One region of the Rossellomorea sp. FS2 genome, then DNA from elsewhere that is predicted to be linked to it. Evidence: riboswitches for the same ligand, from Rfam matches in the RefSeq annotation. Region 1 holds a riboswitch; each other region holds the start of a gene.
What was found. A riboswitch is a leader RNA that binds a small molecule or an ion and turns the genes downstream of it on or off. The one in region 1 is predicted to bind S-adenosylmethionine.

Region 1 (5,207 bases):
TTCCAGGGAGGCAGATGGATACACGAGATCTCCTTCGTAGCTGATGGCAATTAGTTCCGGATAAAAGGAGTCAGCGGGATCGTGATCGCGCCCCCTCTGGAGGTCATGTGAGTTCATCGCCTTCAAGAGGGTCAGATAGCTGTTGGGGTCAAAACGCCTTCCGAGCTTCACACCCTGATAGTCCAGGTAGCTCTCCACGTTATAGACGCCTTCCTTCTCCTGCCGTTGGAATCGATGATCGAATAATTCAGATGTGCGGTAGGTGACCATCCCCACCATGCGCGCCACTTCAAGCCCCTTCAGCCTGGTGCCGGGAGGATAGTCTCCTCCGTTGAAATCAGGATCCTGCTCGATGGCTGTGATCCCGATATGATTGAAGGCGAGGCCATAATCGTTCAGTGCAGGCGTGACGGCGAGGGCGAAGATCTTTTTCATGAAGCGTGGATGCAGGATGCCCCATTCCAGGGCCTGCATTCCCCCGAGGGATCCTCCAACAACGGCTTCCACGTTGGTGATAGCAAGCTCCCGGAGGGCCAGGTACTGGGCATTCACCATATCCCGGATCGTGATGGTCGGGAAACGGGAGCCGTACCGCCTGCCGGTGCCTGGATTTTCGGATGCGGGACCCGTTGCCCCCTCGCAGCCCCCGAGGACGTTGAAGGCGATGACGTTGTAGCGGTTGGTATCGATGTAGGAGCCGGCACCGATCAAGCCGTCCCACCATCCCCTGTCTTCACTCGTCCCTTTCACGATATGGGTGCCGGTGAGGGCATGGCAGACAAGGATGACGGGACCTGATTGATTTCCCGTGCGTTCGTAGGGCAACTTTACATGTCGGAGGGTTTCTCCATTTTCAAGGACAAGGGACGGAAGGGTGACGGTGTTCAATTCATATGGTGTCGTATCGCTACTCATTCCTCCGCCTCCTTCACACGTTTGACGTTTCTCGCGCCTTCTCGATGGCTTCATCCAGGGAAGAGATCAGATCCTTTGCCGATTCCAGGCCGACAGACAGCCTGACAAGGTCTTCCGTTACGCCCGTTGCCCTGATCTCCTCATCGTTCAGCTGCTGATGGGTCGTGGAGGCGGGGTGGATGATCAGGGACTTCGCATCCCCTACGTTGGCCACATGGGACCATAATGAAATATTGTCTACCACCTTGCGTCCCGAATCGCGGCCACCTTTGATGCCGAAGACGACGATGGAGCCCGCACCGTTCTTCAAGTATTTCTTGGCAAGGCTGTGGGACGGGTGTGAAGGGAGGCCAGGATAGGAAACCCACGCAACCCCTTCATGGGATTCAAGATGCTCGGCGATTTTCCGTGCATTCTCTGTATGACGTTCGATGCGGAGGTGAAGCGTCTCCAGTCCCTGCAGGAGGAGGAAGGCATTCTGCGGACTCAGGCAGGCACCAAGGTCACGCAGCAGCTGGACCCTGAGCTTGGTGATGAACGCGGCTGCCCCCACATCCTGCGCATAGCGGAGGCCATTGTAGCTGCGGTCCTCTTCGATGAATCCAGGGAACTTCTTGTTGTTCCAATCGAACTTCCCTCCGTCGATGACGACACCTCCGATCGCGGTCCCGTGACCGCCGATCCACTTGGTGGCCGAATGGATGACGATATCTGCCCCCCATTCAATGGGCCTCGTCACATACGGTGTGGCAAATGTGTTATCGATGATAAGCGGGATCTGATGGTCATGGGCCACTTTGGCGACCGCTTCGATATCCAGGACATGAAGGCTCGGATTGCCGATCGTTTCGGCGAATACGGCCTTTGTCTTCTCATTGATGGCACTCCGGAAGTTTTCCGGATCCGTCGGGTCGACGAAGCGCACGGTGATGCCGTATTTCGGCAGGGTGGTGGAGAAGAGATTATAGGTGCCTCCGTACAGATTCGTCGCAGCTACGATCTCGTCCCCGGCTCCTGCGATATTCAAGATCGAGAGGGAGATGGCCGCCATGCCCGATGATACCCCGAGGGCTCCGATGCCGCCTTCAAGAAGGGCCAGGCGTTTTTCAAGAACGTCTACTGTCGGATTCATGATCCGCGTATAGATGTTCCCCGGCTCTTCCAGTCCGAAAAGCTTCGCTGCGTGCTCGCTGCTGTCAAACACATACGACGTAGTCTGATAGATCGGCACCGCGCGCGATCCCGTCGCAGGATCCGCTTCCTGTCCTCCGTGAAGCAAAAGTGTGTCAAAATCGAATGAATTCGTCATGGTACATTCCTCCTGAGTGTTTGTTTTAATGGTCGGGTTTGATCTGTGATGGATGATGGTCGGGGCTGAAAAGGGGCAAAAATAAAAACCCCCTTCCTAAGAAGAGGGTCTAATTGAATAGGGTCCTCCTCTTATCTTTCAGGCAATGCGCCTGCAGGAATTAGCACCTTTTCATGGCAAGTATGCACATGAAGGTTGCCGGGTTTCATCGGGCCTAGTCCCTCCACCTCTCTGGATAAGAGCATTAAGTTGTAAGTGTTCGTTAGCATGAATTATAAAGGGTTGCCATGCCGGGAGTCAAGGGTATTTTTAGAATTTTTTGTCTTATTACCCATTGACGCCTGTCACGGCTGGTTTCATGGCTTGTTCTTTTTTAGATTTCATGGCATTTGCTGATGGCTGAAAGCATTTGGGATTTGATGTCTTCGGGGTCTTCGATCCCAAGTGAGATGCGGACCACATGCGTATTGATCCCGAGCTTCTTCTGTGCTTCCTCCGGCAGGGACCTGTGAGATGTACCCAACGGATAAGAAACAGTCGTTTCAACCCCGGCAAGGGACGGAATGATCTTGATCCACCCAAGGGACTTAAAGAAGGTACTCATATCGGCAGATGGTTCAAGCTCGATGGTGACGATGGCTCCGTGACCTTTTTCAGATAGATTATTAGGATAGTAGACGTGTTTGACCCATTCGTGCCTCCTGAGTTCGACGGCAAGAAGTTCGGCATTCAGGGCCTGCCTTTCCATACGGAGGGCAAGGGTCTTCGCTCCCCGGCATGTGAGCCATGCTTCAAACGGGCTGAGGTTGGCACCAAGGTTGACGATCTTTGCCCTCACCTTATCCACCAGATCCTGCCTTCCGGTCACAACACCTGCTGTGACGTCGCTATGTCCGCCTATGTACTTCGTTGCGCTGTGGGCAACGATATCAATGCCTTCAGTGAAAGGCTTACGGAGGAACGGGGTCGCAAACGTATTGTCGATCATCGTCGTAAGCCCGTATTCTTTGGCCATTTCCACCATGGCCGGGATATCCTCGACCCGCATGAACGGATTCGTGACCGTTTCACTGTAGAGCAGCTTTGTCGAGTCCGTAATCGCCGACTTAACCGCCTCGCGATCGGTGAAGTCCACGAATGAAGTAGAGATGCCGAAGCCGGCAAGCTCTTCCTTCAGCATATGGAAGGTACCGCCGTATAGATCTTCAGCAGCGATGATATGGTCCCCCGCCTGGACGACAGACAGGATCCCAACGAGGATCGCAGATAACCCGGATGAAGCAGCGACTCCCGCCGGTGCCCCTTCAAGGGCTGCTACAAGACCACCCAATTCATCAGGATTGGGATTCCCTGTCCTTGTATATAGATAAGGTGATTTCCCTTCATAGAACCCTTCCAGTTCCTCCAGTGAGGAAAAGGAAAAGGCGGATGTTTGATAGATCGGTGTTGTTTTACTTTTGATTTCTTCTGTTCCTTTCAGCTGGCTATGTACGACCTTGGTGGTGAAATTCATCTTGTGGCCATCCTCTCTCTACGAAAATAGGTATGTAGAAGAGTGTACCATATTCAGAAGATTCCGAGAAGAAAAGAGGTTCAATTCATGCCTTCTACCATCTCTTTCATCATTTCCTGATTCATCGGGCCAAGGATCTTGTGCTGGATGATCCCTTTGGAGTCGATCATGAATGTGGTCGGAATCGTAATGATGCTGTAGGCATCCCAGACGGCTCCGTCTTCATCAAGAAGCACCGGGAAGGTGATCTTGTATCCGTCCACGAACTTTTGCGCCGCACCGTCCACATGCTCCTGAGACGTGAGATTCACGGCCAAGATCTCTGCGTCGGGTTCTTCCTGATAATATTCCTCCATATGGGGCATCTCAGCCTTGCAGGGAGGACACCACGTCGCCCAGAAGTTCAAGATGACCTTCTGTCCCTTGTAATCCGAGAGGCGCACTTCTTTTCCCTCCAGTGTGGTCAAGGTGAAATCCGGGGGCTGATCGCCTTTTGAAAGCCCCTTCTCCACATCGGACAGATCCATGGATTCACTCGCAAGCTGGGCTGCTGCTTCCTTTTCCTTCTGATCCTGCTGATGCCGGACAAAATTCACCAGGAAGATGGCGATCAGGACACCGACGAGTGCCAATGATAGTATTCGTTTGTTCATATGATCCCTTCCTTTATAGGCCGGGCCTCCGCACAGCCTTTCTGGCAATCAAATAGTAAATGGTCTCTCTCAAATAGCCTTTTTCCACTTCATAACCCGCCGACTGAAGCTTCCTCATCAGATCATCGGAAGGAAGGCGGTCCTCCTGTGGGAGCGCTTCCGTTTCAATGATCAGCCACAGACCGTCATCCCGGAGCATATCCCTGAGATCCTGGATCACTTTGACGAGGTTCGGCAACTCATGCAGCACGAATCTCGTAATGACCTTATGAAGCGTGTTCTGTGAAAAATGGATGTATTCAAGTGACATATGTTCATATAAGATGTTTTCTACCCGCATTTCATCTGCGCGCCTCTTCAGTTCTTCAAGGGCTCCCCGATCGAGATCGACGGCATGCACATCTGTATTCACGATGCGCGCAATCGGAATCGTCAGAAACCCTGTGCCACAGCCAAGGTCGGCTACATGATCCCTTTCATTCAACTTCAGTAGGTCCAGCAGCTCTTCTGGCGTAATCGGTTGTATTTCGGCAGACATGGGGACTCCTCCTTTAGCATGAAGATATCCCTAGCTTGCCCCTCATATGAATTATTACAGATGGAGGCGAAAAATCAACCCGGATCAACGCAAAAAGATCCCATGAATGGGATCTTTTTGTGAACGTACGTTGGGTTGTGGCGGGATGAAATAATATTTAAAACAAAATCATTCCGATTTAAACCATATAGAAAGGGATTTTACTTTTCCTCAGGTTCCATGGAGAAATAAAAGTATTGGGTATCCCCCTTGTTGAATCGGTCTGTGCAATCGATCCAG
Region 2 (5,207 bases), on a different contig from region 1:
ATGTCGATTACGATGCGGGTCTTTTGAGCAAATGTCTACTGTAATATTCCATTTCGGCCTCGCTTCGGTCCAGGGAAGCTTTATCATACTCGTTCAAGAGGCGGTCGAGTTCCTGACTGCAGGCCAGGGTCTCTTTGGCACCAAGCCCGTGCGTTTCTCCAAGAGAGATCATTTCCGAACGCTTTTGATTGATCTTCAACAATAACCACTTTCGTTTCAGCATTTGGTTCATCCATCTAACCCCTTTTGATTGCTTGCTTTATTTGAGCATTATCTCAGGGTTTACTAGAAAAGTAAATAGAACCGCAAAACAAGACAAAACAATCAGTTATAGACGAAATTTCGACATCGGCTGCCATATAAAAACCCGTTCCCCTTTTGATAGGGAACAGGTTTTTCGGGTGGTTTCAATCAGTAGATCGGAACCCATCCTTCTTTCGTAACGAAGATTCTCACGGCCACTACCTTCCTGTCATCTGCCAGTGTGAAATAATGGCGGATGTTTTCCGGAACGGAAATCAGATCGCCTGGATTCAGGTGGACTTCAAAGAAATCACTATCACTTCCCTGGATGATGAACACTCCATGCCCACTGACGATGAATCGGACCTCATCATCGGTATGGTGATGTTCCTGTTGGAAATTCTTCAAAAGCTCATCAAGGTTCGGGGTGCTGTCTGATAAGGAAATGATATCCCACGCTTCATATCCGCGTCTGGCTGAAATATCTTCAATTTCACCCTTGAACGTCGTGAGGATCCTATCTTTTTCTTCATCAGAAAGGTCGAATTTTTCTTGGAGATCGCCACTCAGTTTCCCGATGTCCCAGTGTTCATAAATGACACCCTGGTCATTCAGATACTGAATCACCTCTTCTTGATTGTCGATGACTTTACCGCTTCCTTGTACCTTGATCGTCGTCATGATTTTTCCTCCTTTTATAGTTGAAGTGGAACAATGGATTTTAATGATAAGAGAGACAGCTGATATTGAAATAGGAACTCACATGCTTCGAGAAGCTTTTTCGCTTCGAAACCGCTCCGTCCCCAAACCGTGATTCCGTGATTCCGGATCAGGACGGCACCGGCATCTTCTGTCACATGATGGGAGAAGGCGCTCGCAAGGGTTGGAATATCAGCATGATTCGGGATGATAGGAAGGATAAGTTCATCCTCTTGCCCCCATTTCCCAAACGCTTTGATCAATTCCTGATTTATGAAGGTGATCTCCCCCTGATCCCCGTAGAGCTCACTGATCACATTATTGGCTACGGTATGCACATGAAGGGAACAGACTGCCTGTGACCTTTTGAAAATATGCGTGTGGAGGAGGGTTTCTGCCGAGGGCTTGAGAACCGTTTCCTCCAGTGGATTCCCATCCAGGTCAACGAGTAGGAAATCCTCCGCCGTCCTTTTCCTCTTATCTTTTCCGCTGGCGGTCACGAGGAAAGCACCGGGGACCGATCCAACCTTGATGGCCAGGTTCCCTGAAGTGCCCATGAACCAGTCACGCTCCCCCAGTTCCCCCTTGATAGCGGACAGCTCTTCCCATTCTCTTTGATAGCTCATGCCTTCACCCCTTCCTTCAGTACTTTAATGCACTCATGGAATGTGTCGAATGGAGTATGGGGAATTCCCAATTCACGGCACGTGTCGGCAAGATAGTCCCTTGCAAGCACCTTGTCTGTCACTTTCGCCATTTCAAGGTCTGTCACAGAGTCTCCTATGGCGATCACTTCTGCCCCCTCCGGTATGGAAAGGGAGCGGAGAACGGACGGTTTGCAACATCCACATCCTCCGTTTCCGCATTGCCCATCACAAGGATAAGGCCAATTGATCGAAATGGAGGGACCACTGAAATCCGCTTCGTTACAGTAGATTCCTGAAAACGGTCCATATCCGTCCAGGAGGGGGCGGACAAAGAAATCGATCCCTCCACTCACGATATATAACGGGATTCCTTCCTCTTTCGTAAATTGAACAAAGTCCCCGAATCCCTCTCTGATGGTCGCCGTATGCAAGAGGTAGTCCACGAGCTCATCTTTTTGTCGGGAAGGCAGGAGGGAGAACATCTCCCCCACCCCTCTCTCGATCGACATCGTCCGGTCAAGTATGGCATCTTTGAGCCCCTCCCATTCCGGAGGTGCAAATTGCTTCATGAGGGAGATGATATTATCGGTTTTCGTGATCGTTCCATCAAAATCACACAGGATGATCCGCTCCGTCATCAGCCCTTCCCTCCCTTGCTCCACAAGCTTAGAGCGACTCTCAGTTCGTCACCATGGGCTTCTTCAAGGGGAATTCCCGCTTTCACCGCGTCAATTGCCTGTCGGAAGGCGAGCCCTCCGCTTTCAGCGCCTCCGGGATGACCGTGGACCCCGCCGCCGGCATTGATCACACACTCTTCACCAAAATCTTCCACAAGGTGTGGTACTAGTCCTGGATGGATGCCTGCCGATGGGACAGAGAATGTCTTTTTGAACGGGGAAGGCTCATCCGTAAGCTCTCTACTGATGGCCAGTACTTGATCTTTCTCCAGTGCCACACTTCCATACGGTGAAGGAAACAGAGAAAAATCCGCCCCCGTCATCCGCAAAAATTTCCCCAGCCACAAGGAATAGGCGACTCCGTGATGGGGAGCCTGGGCAACGGCACCTGAAAAGGCAGGGTGTGCCATGAGGGGGAGTCCGATGTTATCATCTTCCCTGAGTTCCTGGAGGACATCGAGAGAATAGGAAAATACGTTGAATAGCAGGGCATCCGCTCCTAGTTCCCGTGCTTTTCTTGCCTTATCCCGTAGCTCCGACGTCCGTCCGGTCAGATTTACCGCATAGAGCGTCCGTTTACCTGTTTCGTCCCGTACCTCATCGAGGATCCGCCTTCCGTTTTTCACACGCTCTTCAAACGGTGTCAGGGGGTTATCAAAAAGGATTTCATCATCCTTCACCAAGTCCACGCCTCCGAGTGCTTGGGCACGAAGCTGATCTTCCAGATAAGCAAGATCCCTCCCGATCACTCCCTTGAAGATGCTCATGAGAAGCGGGCGATCCTTCACGCCGGTCAGCTCCCTGATCCCATCGATCCCGTACCGTGGTCCGGGGTAGTGACGGTTCAGATCGTCACTGAATTCGAGATTGATAAGCTTTACTTGACCATCCAGAGACAGTTTCCCGAAGACCGTGGTCAAGATCGCAGGGATGTCGTTGGAATAATTCCTTCCTGGATAGGCTATCGAGATCTCTCCCAGCCCCTCACCCGCTTCTTCGTTGATGGAAACGACCTTTCCCTTGTATTTCAAAAGCTGTTCTTGTTCAAGCTGAGGAAGATCGGTCCACGATCCCACCGTCAGTCCAAGGGCTATGCCTTCCGCCTTTTTTTCGAAAGACCCTTTCGGCCCAGGCAATCTATACGTTGCAATCACTTCGCTCATGTTCTTCATACCTCCTTCATCAATCAAAAAAAGCCCCTTCTGATAAGAAGAGGCTTTTATTCCATCACTCTATCTTATCTCCCAGCTTCTGCTGCAAGAATTAGCACCGTGCTCGTAATGAGTCGGTTGCCGGGCTTCATCGGGCCAGTCCCTCCGCCTGCTCTTGATAAGAATCTATTCATTTGGTTTCCAGTAGGATTATTGCATCGATCGGGATTCCTGTCAATCCCTTTTGTCGAACAAATGTAAATTTTCAATCCTTTTCACAGCTTCCTGAAGCCTTTCCTCACTGGTAAGGAGACCTACCCGGACATACCCTTCCCCGTGATCCCCGAAGCCGATGCCAGGCGCCACGGCTACATGGGCCTTTTCAAGGAGTAGGTTCGAGAATTCCATCGACGTGAAGCCTGCCGGCACTTTGAGCCAGGCGAAAAATGAGCCTTCCGGTGCATCCACATCCCAACCGATGGATCTCAATCCACCGATGAGGGCATTCCTTCTGCTTTCATAGGTTTCAAGCTGCTCCTGGACGCATTCCTGCGGTCCGAGGAGCGCGGTCACCGCTGCTTCCTGAATGGCACCAAAGAGGCTTACATACATATGATCCTGCATGAGATTGATGGCTTCAATCACACTCTCGTTCCCGACGGCAAATCCTACACGCCATCCCGCCATATTGTACGTTTTGGAAAGAGTATAGATTTCAATGCCGACATCCTTAGCTCCATCTGTTTCAAGGAAGCTATTGGGACGCTTGCCTTCAAAGCCGATTGCCCCATAGGCAAAATCGTGTACCACACAGATATCATGGCTACTTGCCAATTTTACCGTTTCCTCAAAAAAGGCTGGCGTGGCTACTGCTCCCGTGGGGTTATTCGGATAATTCAGGAACATAAGCTTGGATCCGTCGAGTTCTGCTTCACTCAACCGGCTGTAATCGGGGAGAAAATCATTTTCCTCAAGCAGCGGCATCAGCTTCATCTCCGCTTCTGCAAGTGCCACCCCGGATAGATAATCAGGATACCCCGGGTCCGGAACCAGCACGGATTCACCCGGATTCACCAGGCACTGCGGGATCTCCACGAGACCCGCCTTCCCCCCGAAGAGAATGGCTACTTCTTTGTCAGGATCCAGTTCCACCCCGTATTCCCTTTTATAGAAAAGCGCTACCGCCTCTTTGAAAGAGGACATCCCCCTGAAAGGAGAATAGCGATGATTCAATGGGTTTTCGGCCGCAGCCTTCAAACTCTCCACGATATGTTCAGGCGTGGGCCTGTCAGGGTTACCCTGCCCTAGGTTTATGACATCATGGCCTTCGTTCATAACCCGTTGCACGTTGGAGGTCAATTCAGCGAAAAATTGCTTTGGGAGCGAATCGAGGCGATCCGCAAATGGGAATGTTTTCATCTCTTCACCTTCTGAATGTTCAAATATTCTTCACTTTCAAATTCTAGCTACAAATGATATAACGGAAAATAACGAATGTAAAGTAAAATCTTACAATTACCTCCGAAAGGTGCTGATCATATGACTAAGATCGGACTCGCACAAATGGACATCCGGTATGGAGACCCTGAAACCAACTACACAGAAGCAGAGAAATGGTTCGTGAAAGCAGATAGGGAACAATGCGACATCCTTGTCTTCCCCGAACTTTGGACAACGGGCTATGACCTTAAGAGGATAGAGGAAATAGCTGATGAGAACAGTGAGAAGACGATCGCCTTCCTCTCACGTCTTGCAAAACAGTATCGGATAAACGTCATCGGAGGATCAGT
Region 3 (5,207 bases), on a different contig from region 1:
ATTCCGGTTCTTCTTGAGATTGCGGAGGATATGCAGCGTCTTTGCCCTGATGCATGGCTGATCAATTTCACCAACCCGGCTGGAATGGTGACGGAGGCGTTGCTCCGATACAGCAAGCATTCGAAAGTCGTGGGCGTATGCAACCTGCCGATCAATACGAAGATGACCATTGCCAGGCTTCTTGGCGTAGAAGTCGCTTCAGTCGATATCCGGTTTGCCGGCTTGAATCATATGGTGTACGGACTGGATGTGACGGTCGATGGGGGGTCCGTCCTTGGGAAGGTACTGGAACTGATGGGTGATGAGGATAAGCAGCTCAGCATGAAAAATATCGCCCCACTGCCATGGGATCCTGATTTCCTGAAAGCTCTCGGAGTCATACCTTGTCCGTATCACCGGTATTTTTACAAAACCAGTGAGATCCTCGAGAAACAGCTGGAGGAATTTAAAACGGGGACAACCCGTGCCGAGGTCGTCCAGCGATTGGAAGATGAATTGTTCGAGCTGTATAAGAACGAAGACCTTGATGTGAAGCCCCCGCAGCTTCAGGAGCGTGGAGGAGCCTACTACAGCGATGCCGCCTGCAATGTGATTTCTTCGATCTTCAATGATAAAGGGGACGTACAGACCCTGAACGTCAGAAATGACGGCAGTATCACGGGCATCCCTGATGAGTCCGCCGTGGAAGTGAACTGTGTCGTGACCAAAGAAGGGCCTAAACCGATCCATATAGGTGAACTGCCTGTAGCCGTCAGCGGACTTGTTCAACAGATCAAATCCTTTGAGCGGATCGCGGCAGAAGCAGCCGTGTCAGGCTCCTACGAAAAAGCCCTCCTCGCCATGACGATCAATCCGCTGGTCACCAGTGATTCGAGAGCAAAACCATTGTTGGATGAACTTCTGGAAGTCCACCGCGAATTTCTTCCTGCGTTCCATGCACAGTCGAACATCCTCTGAATGGCACATGTGGCACTTTTTTTTTGGTACCAAGGGTACCGTCAACGACAGTAGGACCTTCGAACGAATGTTAGAAATATTTTGACAAAGTAAAAGCTGGCATGCTAGTATTACCCTATTCAACGGACAAATAAATGATCGATACTCTTATGAAGAGCGGTGGAGGGACTGGCCCTGTGAAACCCGGCAACCATTCAACACTTGTTGAAAAGGTGCTAATTCCTGCAAAGCATCATGCTTTGGAAAATAAGAGAGGACATCCCTTTAAAGGGCCTCTCTATCGTGGAGAGGCTTTTTTCGTTGAGTTGAGAACTGAATAGGAAGATGCGACAGGTGCCGTGTGGAAGCATGGCTGAAAAGGGAAACCGGTGAAAGTCCGGTACGGTCCCGCCACTGTATGGGGAAGCAACTTATCACATCCACTGTTTCTGGAGGGAATGGGAAGGGATAAGGCGTGATGAACCTGAGTCAGGAGACCTGCCTGTTGTGTGCACTTGAGCTCTACGGGTCATAGAGGGGAGTGAGGAACGCGTGTTGGAATCATAGGATTGTCAACGTTTATTCATTGCGCGCAAAATCTCTCTTTCTCTGAAAGGGAGATTTTTTTATTGGAGAGAAAATGAGAAGGAGTGAGCAATATGGTGAAAAGTTCAAATCTCGGTTACCCGAGAATCGGTGAAAAACGAGAGTGGAAGAAAGCGCTGGAACAATTTTGGGAAGGAAAGCTAAAGGAAGAAGAATTTGTGGCGAAGACAGATGAGATCCGCCTTCGTCATCTTAAAAAGCAGTCGGATGCAGGGATTGACCTGATTCCTGTCGGGGACTTCAGCCTGTATGATCATGTATTGGATACAGCCGCCATGTTCGGGGTGGTCCCGAAGCGGTTCGGTCATGGGGGAGGGAAAGTCCCGTTGAAGACGTATTACGGTATGGCAAGGGGGACGGGCGACGCAGTGGCATCCACGATGACGAAGTGGTTCAACACCAATTACCATTACATCGTTCCCGAACTGGACGGGGCAACGCCTTCTTTGGCCGATAATCCCCCGCTTCGCTACTTCAAGGAAGCGAAGGAACAGCTTGGCATCATAGGGAAGCCCGTGCTCCTCGGCCCGGTAACGTTCGTAAAGCTGTCCAAAGGGTATGATCCCGAGGCGTTCGCAAGCACTGTCGATGGGTTCGTCCCGTTGTATGCGTCCATTCTCAAGGAGCTTGAAGAGGCTGGCGCCGGATGGGTTCAGATTGACGAACCCGTGTTATGTACCGATCTGACCGCTGAGGAGTGGACGGTCCTTGAGCAGGTCTATGACACGCTGATCAAGGCAGCGCCTCGAATCAAGGTCATCCTTCAAACCTACTTTGATCGCGTCAGTCGCTATGAGAGGGTGATCAGGCTTCCGGTGCATGGGATCGGATTGGATTTCGTACACGATGGTGGAGGGAATCGTCAGGCCCTGAACACCCATGGGTTCCCTGAAGACAAGGTCCTTGCCGCGGGGATCATTGATGGGAGGAATATATGGAAAGCAAATCTGAATCGGACCCTCGACTCGCTTGAGGAGTTGGAGAGCGCTGTTTCAAGAGACCGTCTGATCATCCAGCCATCATCGAGCCTGCTCCATGTGCCCGTCACAGTCAAAGGAGAGGAAGGACTCGGGGACCGCCTTACGCGCACACTTTCTTTTGCAGATGAAAAGCTGCAGGAAATTGTCACGGTTACAGAGGCAATCAAGGAAGGGCGTCCCTCTATCTCCAATGAGGAAGAAAGCTCTGACGGTCTCGAAAATATCAAACAATCCCGGACTCTCAGAGAGAGTGAGCAACTGGACGGAAATGAATTCCTTCATCGTGCCCCATTCTCTGAGAGGCGGGTCGTTCAGGAGGCAGAGCTCGGTCTTCCCCTCTTTCCAACCACTACGATTGGAAGCTTTCCGCAGACCAAAGAGGTGCGGAAAGAACGCCTGAAATGGAGGAGGGGGGAAGTGAGCGATCAGGACTACCGGACGTTCATCCAGGATGAGATCGGAAAGTGGATCGACATCCAGGAAAGAATCGGCCTGGACGTACTCGTTCACGGTGAATTCGAACGGACGGATATGGTGGAGTACTTCGGGGAGAAGCTTGGTGGATTTGCTTTTACCAAACAAGGCTGGGTTCAGTCCTATGGTTCACGCTGTGTGAAGCCTCCGATCATTCATGGGGAAGTAAGATTCCAAGAACCGATGACAGTGGATGAAACGGTCTTTGCGCAATCGTTGACTGAAAAACCTGTGAAGGGAATGTTGACTGGTCCAATCACGATTGTAAATTGGTCATTTGTCCGGACCGACATTCCGCGTTATGATGTCGCCAATCAAATTGCCCTGGCTTTGAGAAAGGAAGTCGAGGCCCTCGAGGCAAACGGAATCCGCATGATCCAAGTCGATGAACCGGCCCTCAGGGAGGGGATGCCGCTGCAGAAAGAAAAGAGGGCAGGCTACCTCGAGGCCGCCGTCCATGCTTTCAAACTTGCAACGTCATCTGTGAAAGACAGTACGCAAATCCACACCCATATGTGCTATTCGGAGTTTGGGGAAATCATCGAGAGCATCAAATCGCTTGATGCGGACGTCATATCCATCGAAACGTCAAGAAGCCATGGTAATCTCATTCATTCCTTTGAGGAAAACACCTATGCCCAAGGGATCGGTCTCGGCGTTTACGATATACACAGCCCTAGGGTTCCAACGCTCGAGGAGATGACTCAGAACATCGAACGGGCCATTCGTGTACTCGATCCGCAACTGTTCTGGATCAATCCGGACTGTGGTCTGAAAACACGCGGAACCGACGAAACCATCGAAGCCCTTGTCGTAATGGTGGAAGCAGCGAAGAAGATGAGGGAAACTGTTCTGGCAGCTCAACAGTGAACGGACACAAAAAGTGCGGACAGCACCCGTCTAGGGACGGTGCTGTCCGCACTTTGCTGTGCATATGAATCAATATTTCACACGCACGGTTTTGGCGTCTCGACTTTCAAGACCGGTATCGGATATAGATGTAACTCCATAGGTGTAGATTCCCTTATCAGGAGGAACGTCTGTATAGGAATCTTCATCTGCGTAGACGACATCAATGATATTGGCAGGGTCATTATAATCGCCTTCACGAGGACCGTCAAACCGGTAGATGACAAACTTTCTTGCAGTGTGTTTCTTATCTTCAATCTCAAGTTTGACACTGCCATGTTTGGATTTCCCTTTTACTTTGGTCGGTTTTTTCGGCAGTTCCCTGTTATTCCAAGGAGTAGGCGGCGTCAATGCTGTATCTATATAGATTTCGTCCTTCAGGATATCGGCATATCCAAGGCGGTTGTTATGAAGCTGCTGAAGGGAGAAATGCATTTGTCCTTTTGCCGTGCCGTTTTCACGGTTATCCAGGATCTGTTCCGGTAGTTCATGCGGGTCATACCATTGCTGGTCGAAGTTGTCACCGACCTTGTAGTCTGCCATCCCGATATAGAGGTGAACGGGGTGTTCATAGGCGTACTCAGTCACTTCATTGCTCCACCAGTCGAGAAGCACGGAATAGTTTGCAGCGGCAAAGTCCCGGGACCAGTAAATCTGTGGTGTGATATAGTCAATGCTGCCGTCTTTGATCCACTGACGGGTGTCGGCATATAAATCATCGTAGTTCGTCTGACCTGCCGTCGTTTCACTTCCAGTCGGATCCTTGGCGATATTCCTCCAGACGCCGAACGGAGAGATACCGAACTGGACCCATTCCTTCATATCTTTAATAGAAGTATTGATATCTTCGACGAGGAGATCGACATTATTTCTCCGCCAGTCTTCGATTGAATCAAAGTCCTTGCCGTATTTTTCATATGTAGCTTGGTCAGGGAAGTCTTGTCCGGCAATTTTATACGGATAGAAATAATCATCCATATGAACGGCTTCAATATCATAATTGGCTACCAGCTCTTCCACAGTCTCGATGAGGTATTGCTGAACCTCAGGCAAGCCGGGATCAAGATAGTATTGGCTTCCATACTTCAGCACCCAGTCAGGGTGTTGCTTTGCCACATTGCCGGGATCAAGGTCGTTAAGCGTCATGCCGGGCATCGTGACACGGTAGGGATTCACCCACGCATGTAGCTCGATTCCCCGTTTGTGGGCTTCTTCAAGCATGATGCCGAGGGGATCATATCCCGGATCGGTTCCTTGAGCTTTACCGGTGATGTATTTGGACCAAGGGGCAAGATCTGATGG
Region 4 (5,207 bases), on a different contig from region 1:
CCGAAATATGTAAAAACGTATGCATCCGAACGGCTGCGCCCATCTCACCCGGGCGCAGAGTTCGGTTTTTTTATCCTTTGGGGGATGAGTGCTTGCCATCTTTCTTTAGAAACTATAAGATGAGCGTATTCCCATGAATCGGTCATGAAGCTGACAGCCCTGACCTTCCGAAGAAAATGTTCGGTAAAATCTAGATAATTCTAGCATAAAGACTTGTAATTTGTTTATAATGGTGAATATGGTCTAAACCTGATAATGGACAATTTTTGCCCTTTTTTATTCTACCTAGTAGATTGTTTAAATAGAGAAAGGAAGTGCGTACATTGAGTCTAAAGCAATTATCCAAAGAAGAATTGCGTCAAACAGCATTTATCGAGCTTGCCCACGCCATCTTGAAAGAAAGAAAGCAGGCCCTTGGTTTCCAGGAAATCCTTGATGAAATCACTAGTCTGACAGGTGCGTCAAAAGAAGAAGTGAAATCAAGACTTGCCCAGTTCTATACGGACCTCAACATCGACGGTCAGTTCCTGGCCCTTGGTGATAATCGTTGGGGACTCAGGGAGTGGTATCCAGTCGATCAAATCGAGGAAGAAACCGTTCCTACGATGAAATCATCTGCCAAAAAGAAAAAAGCGAAGAAAACCGATGAAGACGATCTTGATCTGGACGAATTCGATGATCTTGAAGATGAAGACCTTGATTTCGACGACCTTGATGATACAGAAGAAGACGATCTTACAGACGATGACGATCTGGATGAAGAAGATGCGGACGACGTGGAAGATCTGGAAGAAGAAGAAGATCTGGATATCGATGAGTTTGATGAAGATGATGAAGATGAAGAAGATCTCGAAGAAGACGAGGAAGAGGAGAACAAGTAATCTCTCCATCCCATGTCCTGAATTCTATGCTTGACTTCTTCCTTTGAGGAAGGTAGTATTTTATTTGGGCTCCTCAAAAGAGGACTGATCGAGTATATCAACGCTCCCCTTACGATTTGTAAGCGGGGCGTTTTTTATTTTTTTCCGGGAATGATCCCGGAAGACGGGCGTATCGGGGCGGATTTCGCCTCACCCCTTATAATCTCATGTATAACGAAAAAAAGAGGCTGTCTTTTTAACGATGATGCCATGGAATAATTCAAAGAATGGACTTCCCGTACTTTGAACATGATAAACCCATGGCGTGCGTACATAAGAGACACCCTCTACTTTTTTTGAACAAACTATATTCTTGAAGGGGGACATATACATGACTAAGTATATTTTCGTAACAGGCGGCGTAGTGTCGTCACTAGGGAAAGGGATCACAGCAGCGTCCCTTGGCAGATTGTTGAAAAATCGTGGCATCAGCGTCACGATCCAAAAATTCGATCCATACATCAACGTGGATCCGGGAACGATGAGCCCGTATCAGCACGGGGAAGTATTCGTAACCGATGATGGCGCCGAGACGGACCTTGACCTTGGTCACTATGAGCGCTTCGTCGACATCAACCTGACAAAATACAGCTCTGTGACAACAGGGAAAATCTACTCTGCGGTCCTGAAAAAAGAGCGTCGAGGCGATTATCTTGGGGGGACGGTTCAAGTCATCCCTCACATCACGAATGAAATCAAAGAGCGCGTATACCGTGCCGGCCGTGAAACGAACTCCGATGTCGTCATCACGGAAATCGGCGGAACGGTTGGGGATATCGAATCCCTTCCATTCCTTGAAGCCATCCGTCAAATCAAGAGTGATGTGGGTCGCGACAACGTCATGTACATCCACTGTACGCTTGTTCCTTACATCAAAGCAGCGGGTGAAATGAAAACAAAACCGACGCAACACAGCGTGAAAGAACTTCGCAGCCTGGGAATCCAGCCGAATGTCATCGTTGTCCGTGCAGAAATGCCGATGACTCAAGACATGAAGGACAAGATCGCCCTGTTCTGTGACATCGACAAGCATGCGGTCATCGAAGCAACAGATGCCGACACCCTATACTCCATCCCACTATCCCTACAGGAGCAAAAGCTCGATGAACTCACGTGTCAGCACCTTAAGCTTGAATGCCATGAGCCTGATATGACCGAATGGACAGAGCTCGTTGAACGCGTCCGCAACCTATCGCGCAAAACGACGATCGCCCTTGTCGGTAAATATGTAGAGCTTCAAGATGCGTACATTTCCGTTGTGGAAGCACTCCGCCATGCCGGGTACCATTTCGACAGCGACATCCAAGTGAAATGGTTGAACTCAGAGCTCATCAATAAAGAGAACGTTCAAGAACAACTGGCTGATGCCGATGGGATCCTTGTCCCTGGAGGATTCGGCGACCGCGGTGTCGAAGGGAAGATCGTGGCAACCCAGTATGCACGTGAGAACAAAGTTCCGTTCCTTGGAATCTGCCTTGGCATGCAGCTTGCTTCCGTAGAATATGCACGTAACGTCCTTGGACTGGAAGGCGCACATTCTGCAGAATTGAATCCTGATACACCGCATCCGATCATCGACCTTCTGCCTGAGCAAAAGGATATTGAAGACCTTGGTGGGACACTCCGCCTCGGACTTTACCCTTGTAAGCTGACTGAAGGCTCAAAAGCCTATGCAGCCTATGATGGAGAAGTGGTGTATGAGCGCCATCGCCACCGTTTCGAATTCAACAATCACTACCGTGAGCAAATGGAGAAAGCAGGATTTGTCTTCTCAGGAACAAGCCCGGACGGACGTCTTGTGGAAGTCATCGAGCTTAGCGACCACCCATGGTTCGTCGCTTCCCAGTTCCACCCGGAATTCACATCCCGCCCGACACGTCCGCAGCCTCTCTTCAGAGATTTCATCGAAGCGACGCTTGCTTACGGAGAAAACTGATCACGATCATGAACGCCGCCGGCTTATGCCGGCGGTTTTTTTGTGAATTGACACGTTTAAAAGGATCACATCTTCTTTTGCTTTGGAAGAGAAGGGTGGTGGGGAAGGGATGGAGTAGGGGCAGGGGGAAGTTGGTAATAAGGGTCGGAAGTCGATTATAAAAGTTGGTAGTTGATCATAAAGCTTCCAAGTTGAAAATAACCCGTCAAAGTTGTCAGTAGATTTCGATAAAAAAGCGGAAGTTGGTAATAAAAAGTTGAAAGTCGGTAGAAAAACTCCAGAAGTTGAAAATAAAAATGAAAAAGTCGGTAATAAATGGGTTGGTGGAGAGGTAAAAGGGATGGGAATGGTGAAAAATGATTGGATTTTCTACAAATTAAGGGATGAAAGAGCCCCATCATAGCCCCGCTACACCCATTTTTGATCCAGTCGGCAAAAATCGCCCCTCCTTTTCTTGAAATAACCCATCGTTCACTCCATCCAACGTGCCGCACCACTCACCATAGAATAGCTGAATGCTAACTTAGAAAACCCCGTGGACCATCTAACCACCCTTTCAGTGGTTTATTCATACGTAATAGTCACCACAAAGTGGACGGAAGCGGAAGTGTCTCGACTGCCTCCCCGTGGAAATCAAGTCCCTGCAGCGAAAGGGAACGCCCCCCGTTCCTGTTCATTGCTTTTTGAAGGAGAGAACGATTAGGCTTTAAACTTATAGAATTCCAAAAAGAATATTGACAATATTCACTCACCTCGTTAAGATATCCAATATGTAATCAAAATTTCATAGTTTTCTCTTATAAAGAGTTGGCAGAGGGACTGGCCCGATGATGCCCGGCAACCTACCGTATACACGGAAAGGTGCTAAGACCTGCAGGATGTGATTCCTGAGTGATAAGAGTGCGTTCATCCGTACATACACCTCTTTTCCTCAGGAAAAGAGGTTTTTATTTTTGTAGAGAAAAAATGAGGCGGGAAGATCCCGGAAGGAGAAGAGAGAATGAAAAAGGTTTTATCAGTACTCTTATTTGCGACACTACTCATCACACTGGCTGCCTGTCAGCCGAACGTATCGTCAGAATCCAAAGGGGAAGAAAAGCAGGGGACGTCCGAGCACCCGCTGGCAGGGAAGAAGATTGCCTTGATCATGCAGATCAACCTGGGGACGTTCTCGGCCCAGTATATTGAAGGAGTAAAAGAGCAGGTGAAGAAATTCGGCGGGGAAGTACAGGTATTCACTTCTGAAGGGGACTTGGCCAAAATGTCTTCGAATCTGGATGCGGCCATCAACCAGAAGTTTGATGGGATCCTCATTGACCACGGCACGAAGGAAGCGTTGCAATCAGGAGTGGAAAAAGCAAAAGAGGCCAAGATACCGGTCGTCGTGTTTGATGCCGATGTGGAATCGGATGGTGTGACCGTCCTTGAACAGGGGGATCAGCAGATGGCGGAACAGACCCTTTCCAAACTCTCTGATGAGCTTGGAGGCAAGGGGAATATCGTGAAAATCTGGGTGGCAGGATTCGCTCCGATGGAAAGGCGTCAAGTCGCGTATCAGGAGTTCCTGAAAGAGAACCCGGATATCAAAGAAGTGGCTGCATTCGGAGCGGCGACCAACAACACGGCCCTGGATACCCAGGCACAGATGGAAGCGATCCTGAAGCAGTATCCGAAAGGAGAAATCGATGCGGTATGGGCCGCGTGGGATGAATTCGCCAAAGGGGCCGTCCGTGCCATCGAAGCGGCAGGGAGAAACGAGATCAAGGTGTACGGAATCGATATGAGCGACGAAGATCTCCAGATCATCCAGAAAGAAGGAAGCCCATGGGTGGCGTCCGCAGCAGTGGACCCGAAGGATATCGGCCGCGTGCAGGTCCGCTTCCTTTACCAAAAGCTTGACGGGGAGGAAACGCCTCAAACGGTGAAGCTTGAACCGGTCTTCGTCGAGAAAGAGCAGCTTCCGGAAGAAACGATCACCACCGATCAATTGAGTGAGCATATCGACGGCTGGGGGGCGAGCGAACAAGGGTATTCCAACGAGTTGAAGAAGCTCGAGGCATCATTTGAATCGTAAAGGAGTGGACGATGTGTCTGCTGTAGTGGAAATGGTGAAGATGAACAAAGCGTTTGCCGGGGTGCAGGCACTGAAGGAGGCTTCTTTTGAAGTAAGGGCAGGAGAAGTGCATGCGCTCTTGGGGGCAAACGGTGCAGGGAAAAGTACCCTGATGAAAATCCTGTCCGGCGCGTATGAGCAGGATGAAGGGGAGATCCGCCTGAACGGTGAGAAGGTGACATGCCGCACGCCTAAGGAAGCAAAGGACCATGGGATCCACTGTGTGTATCAGGAAGTC

Region 2: another riboswitch for S-adenosylmethionine. It lies ahead of ACNA6I_RS08270 (2,3-diketo-5-methylthiopentyl-1-phosphate enolase); the one in region 1 lies ahead of ACNA6I_RS17135 (O-acetylhomoserine aminocarboxypropyltransferase/cysteine synthase family protein).
Region 3: another riboswitch for S-adenosylmethionine. It lies ahead of metE (5-methyltetrahydropteroyltriglutamate--homocysteine S-methyltransferase); the one in region 1 lies ahead of ACNA6I_RS17135 (O-acetylhomoserine aminocarboxypropyltransferase/cysteine synthase family protein).
Region 4: another riboswitch for S-adenosylmethionine. It lies ahead of ACNA6I_RS20795 (sugar ABC transporter substrate-binding protein); the one in region 1 lies ahead of ACNA6I_RS17135 (O-acetylhomoserine aminocarboxypropyltransferase/cysteine synthase family protein).

What each region holds. Positions count from the first base shown of each region.
Region 1 is NZ_JBLRVS010000005.1:138,799-144,005, reverse strand. It holds gene metX (homoserine O-acetyltransferase MetX) at 1-915, opposite strand, end outside; gene ACNA6I_RS17135 (O-acetylhomoserine aminocarboxypropyltransferase/cysteine synthase family protein) at 929-2,224, opposite strand; SAM riboswitch class I at 2,353-2,466, opposite strand; gene ACNA6I_RS17130 (trans-sulfuration enzyme family protein) at 2,598-3,737, opposite strand; gene ACNA6I_RS17125 (peroxiredoxin family protein) at 3,818-4,390, opposite strand; gene ACNA6I_RS17120 (class I SAM-dependent methyltransferase) at 4,404-4,928, opposite strand; gene ACNA6I_RS17115 (hypothetical protein) at 5,129-5,207, opposite strand, start outside.
Region 2 is NZ_JBLRVS010000001.1:1,581,429-1,586,635, forward strand. It holds gene ACNA6I_RS08250 (aspartyl-phosphate phosphatase Spo0E family protein) at 8-232, opposite strand; gene ACNA6I_RS08255 (1,2-dihydroxy-3-keto-5-methylthiopentene dioxygenase) at 412-924, opposite strand; gene ACNA6I_RS08260 (methylthioribulose 1-phosphate dehydratase) at 939-1,568, opposite strand; gene ACNA6I_RS08265 (2-hydroxy-3-keto-5-methylthiopentenyl-1-phosphate phosphatase) at 1,565-2,227, opposite strand; gene ACNA6I_RS08270 (2,3-diketo-5-methylthiopentyl-1-phosphate enolase) at 2,227-3,438, opposite strand; SAM riboswitch class I at 3,501-3,602, opposite strand; gene ACNA6I_RS08275 (pyridoxal phosphate-dependent aminotransferase) at 3,652-4,836, opposite strand; gene ACNA6I_RS08280 (carbon-nitrogen family hydrolase) at 4,957-5,207, shown strand, end outside.
Region 3 is NZ_JBLRVS010000004.1:82,745-87,951, reverse strand. It holds gene ACNA6I_RS11050 (6-phospho-beta-glucosidase) at 1-957, shown strand, start outside; SAM riboswitch class I at 1,102-1,210, shown strand; cobalamin riboswitch at 1,272-1,457, shown strand; gene metE (5-methyltetrahydropteroyltriglutamate--homocysteine S-methyltransferase) at 1,596-3,866, shown strand; gene ACNA6I_RS11040 (glycoside hydrolase family 10 protein) at 3,936-5,207, opposite strand, start outside.
Region 4 is NZ_JBLRVS010000007.1:287,517-292,723, reverse strand. It holds gene icmF (fused isobutyryl-CoA mutase/GTPase IcmF) at 1-13, shown strand, start outside; gene rpoE (DNA-directed RNA polymerase subunit delta) at 315-881, shown strand; gene ACNA6I_RS20805 (CTP synthase) at 1,252-2,856, shown strand; gene ACNA6I_RS20800 (hypothetical protein) at 3,113-3,259, shown strand; SAM riboswitch class I at 3,651-3,757, shown strand; gene ACNA6I_RS20795 (sugar ABC transporter substrate-binding protein) at 3,857-4,930, shown strand; gene ACNA6I_RS20790 (sugar ABC transporter ATP-binding protein) at 4,962-5,207, shown strand, end outside.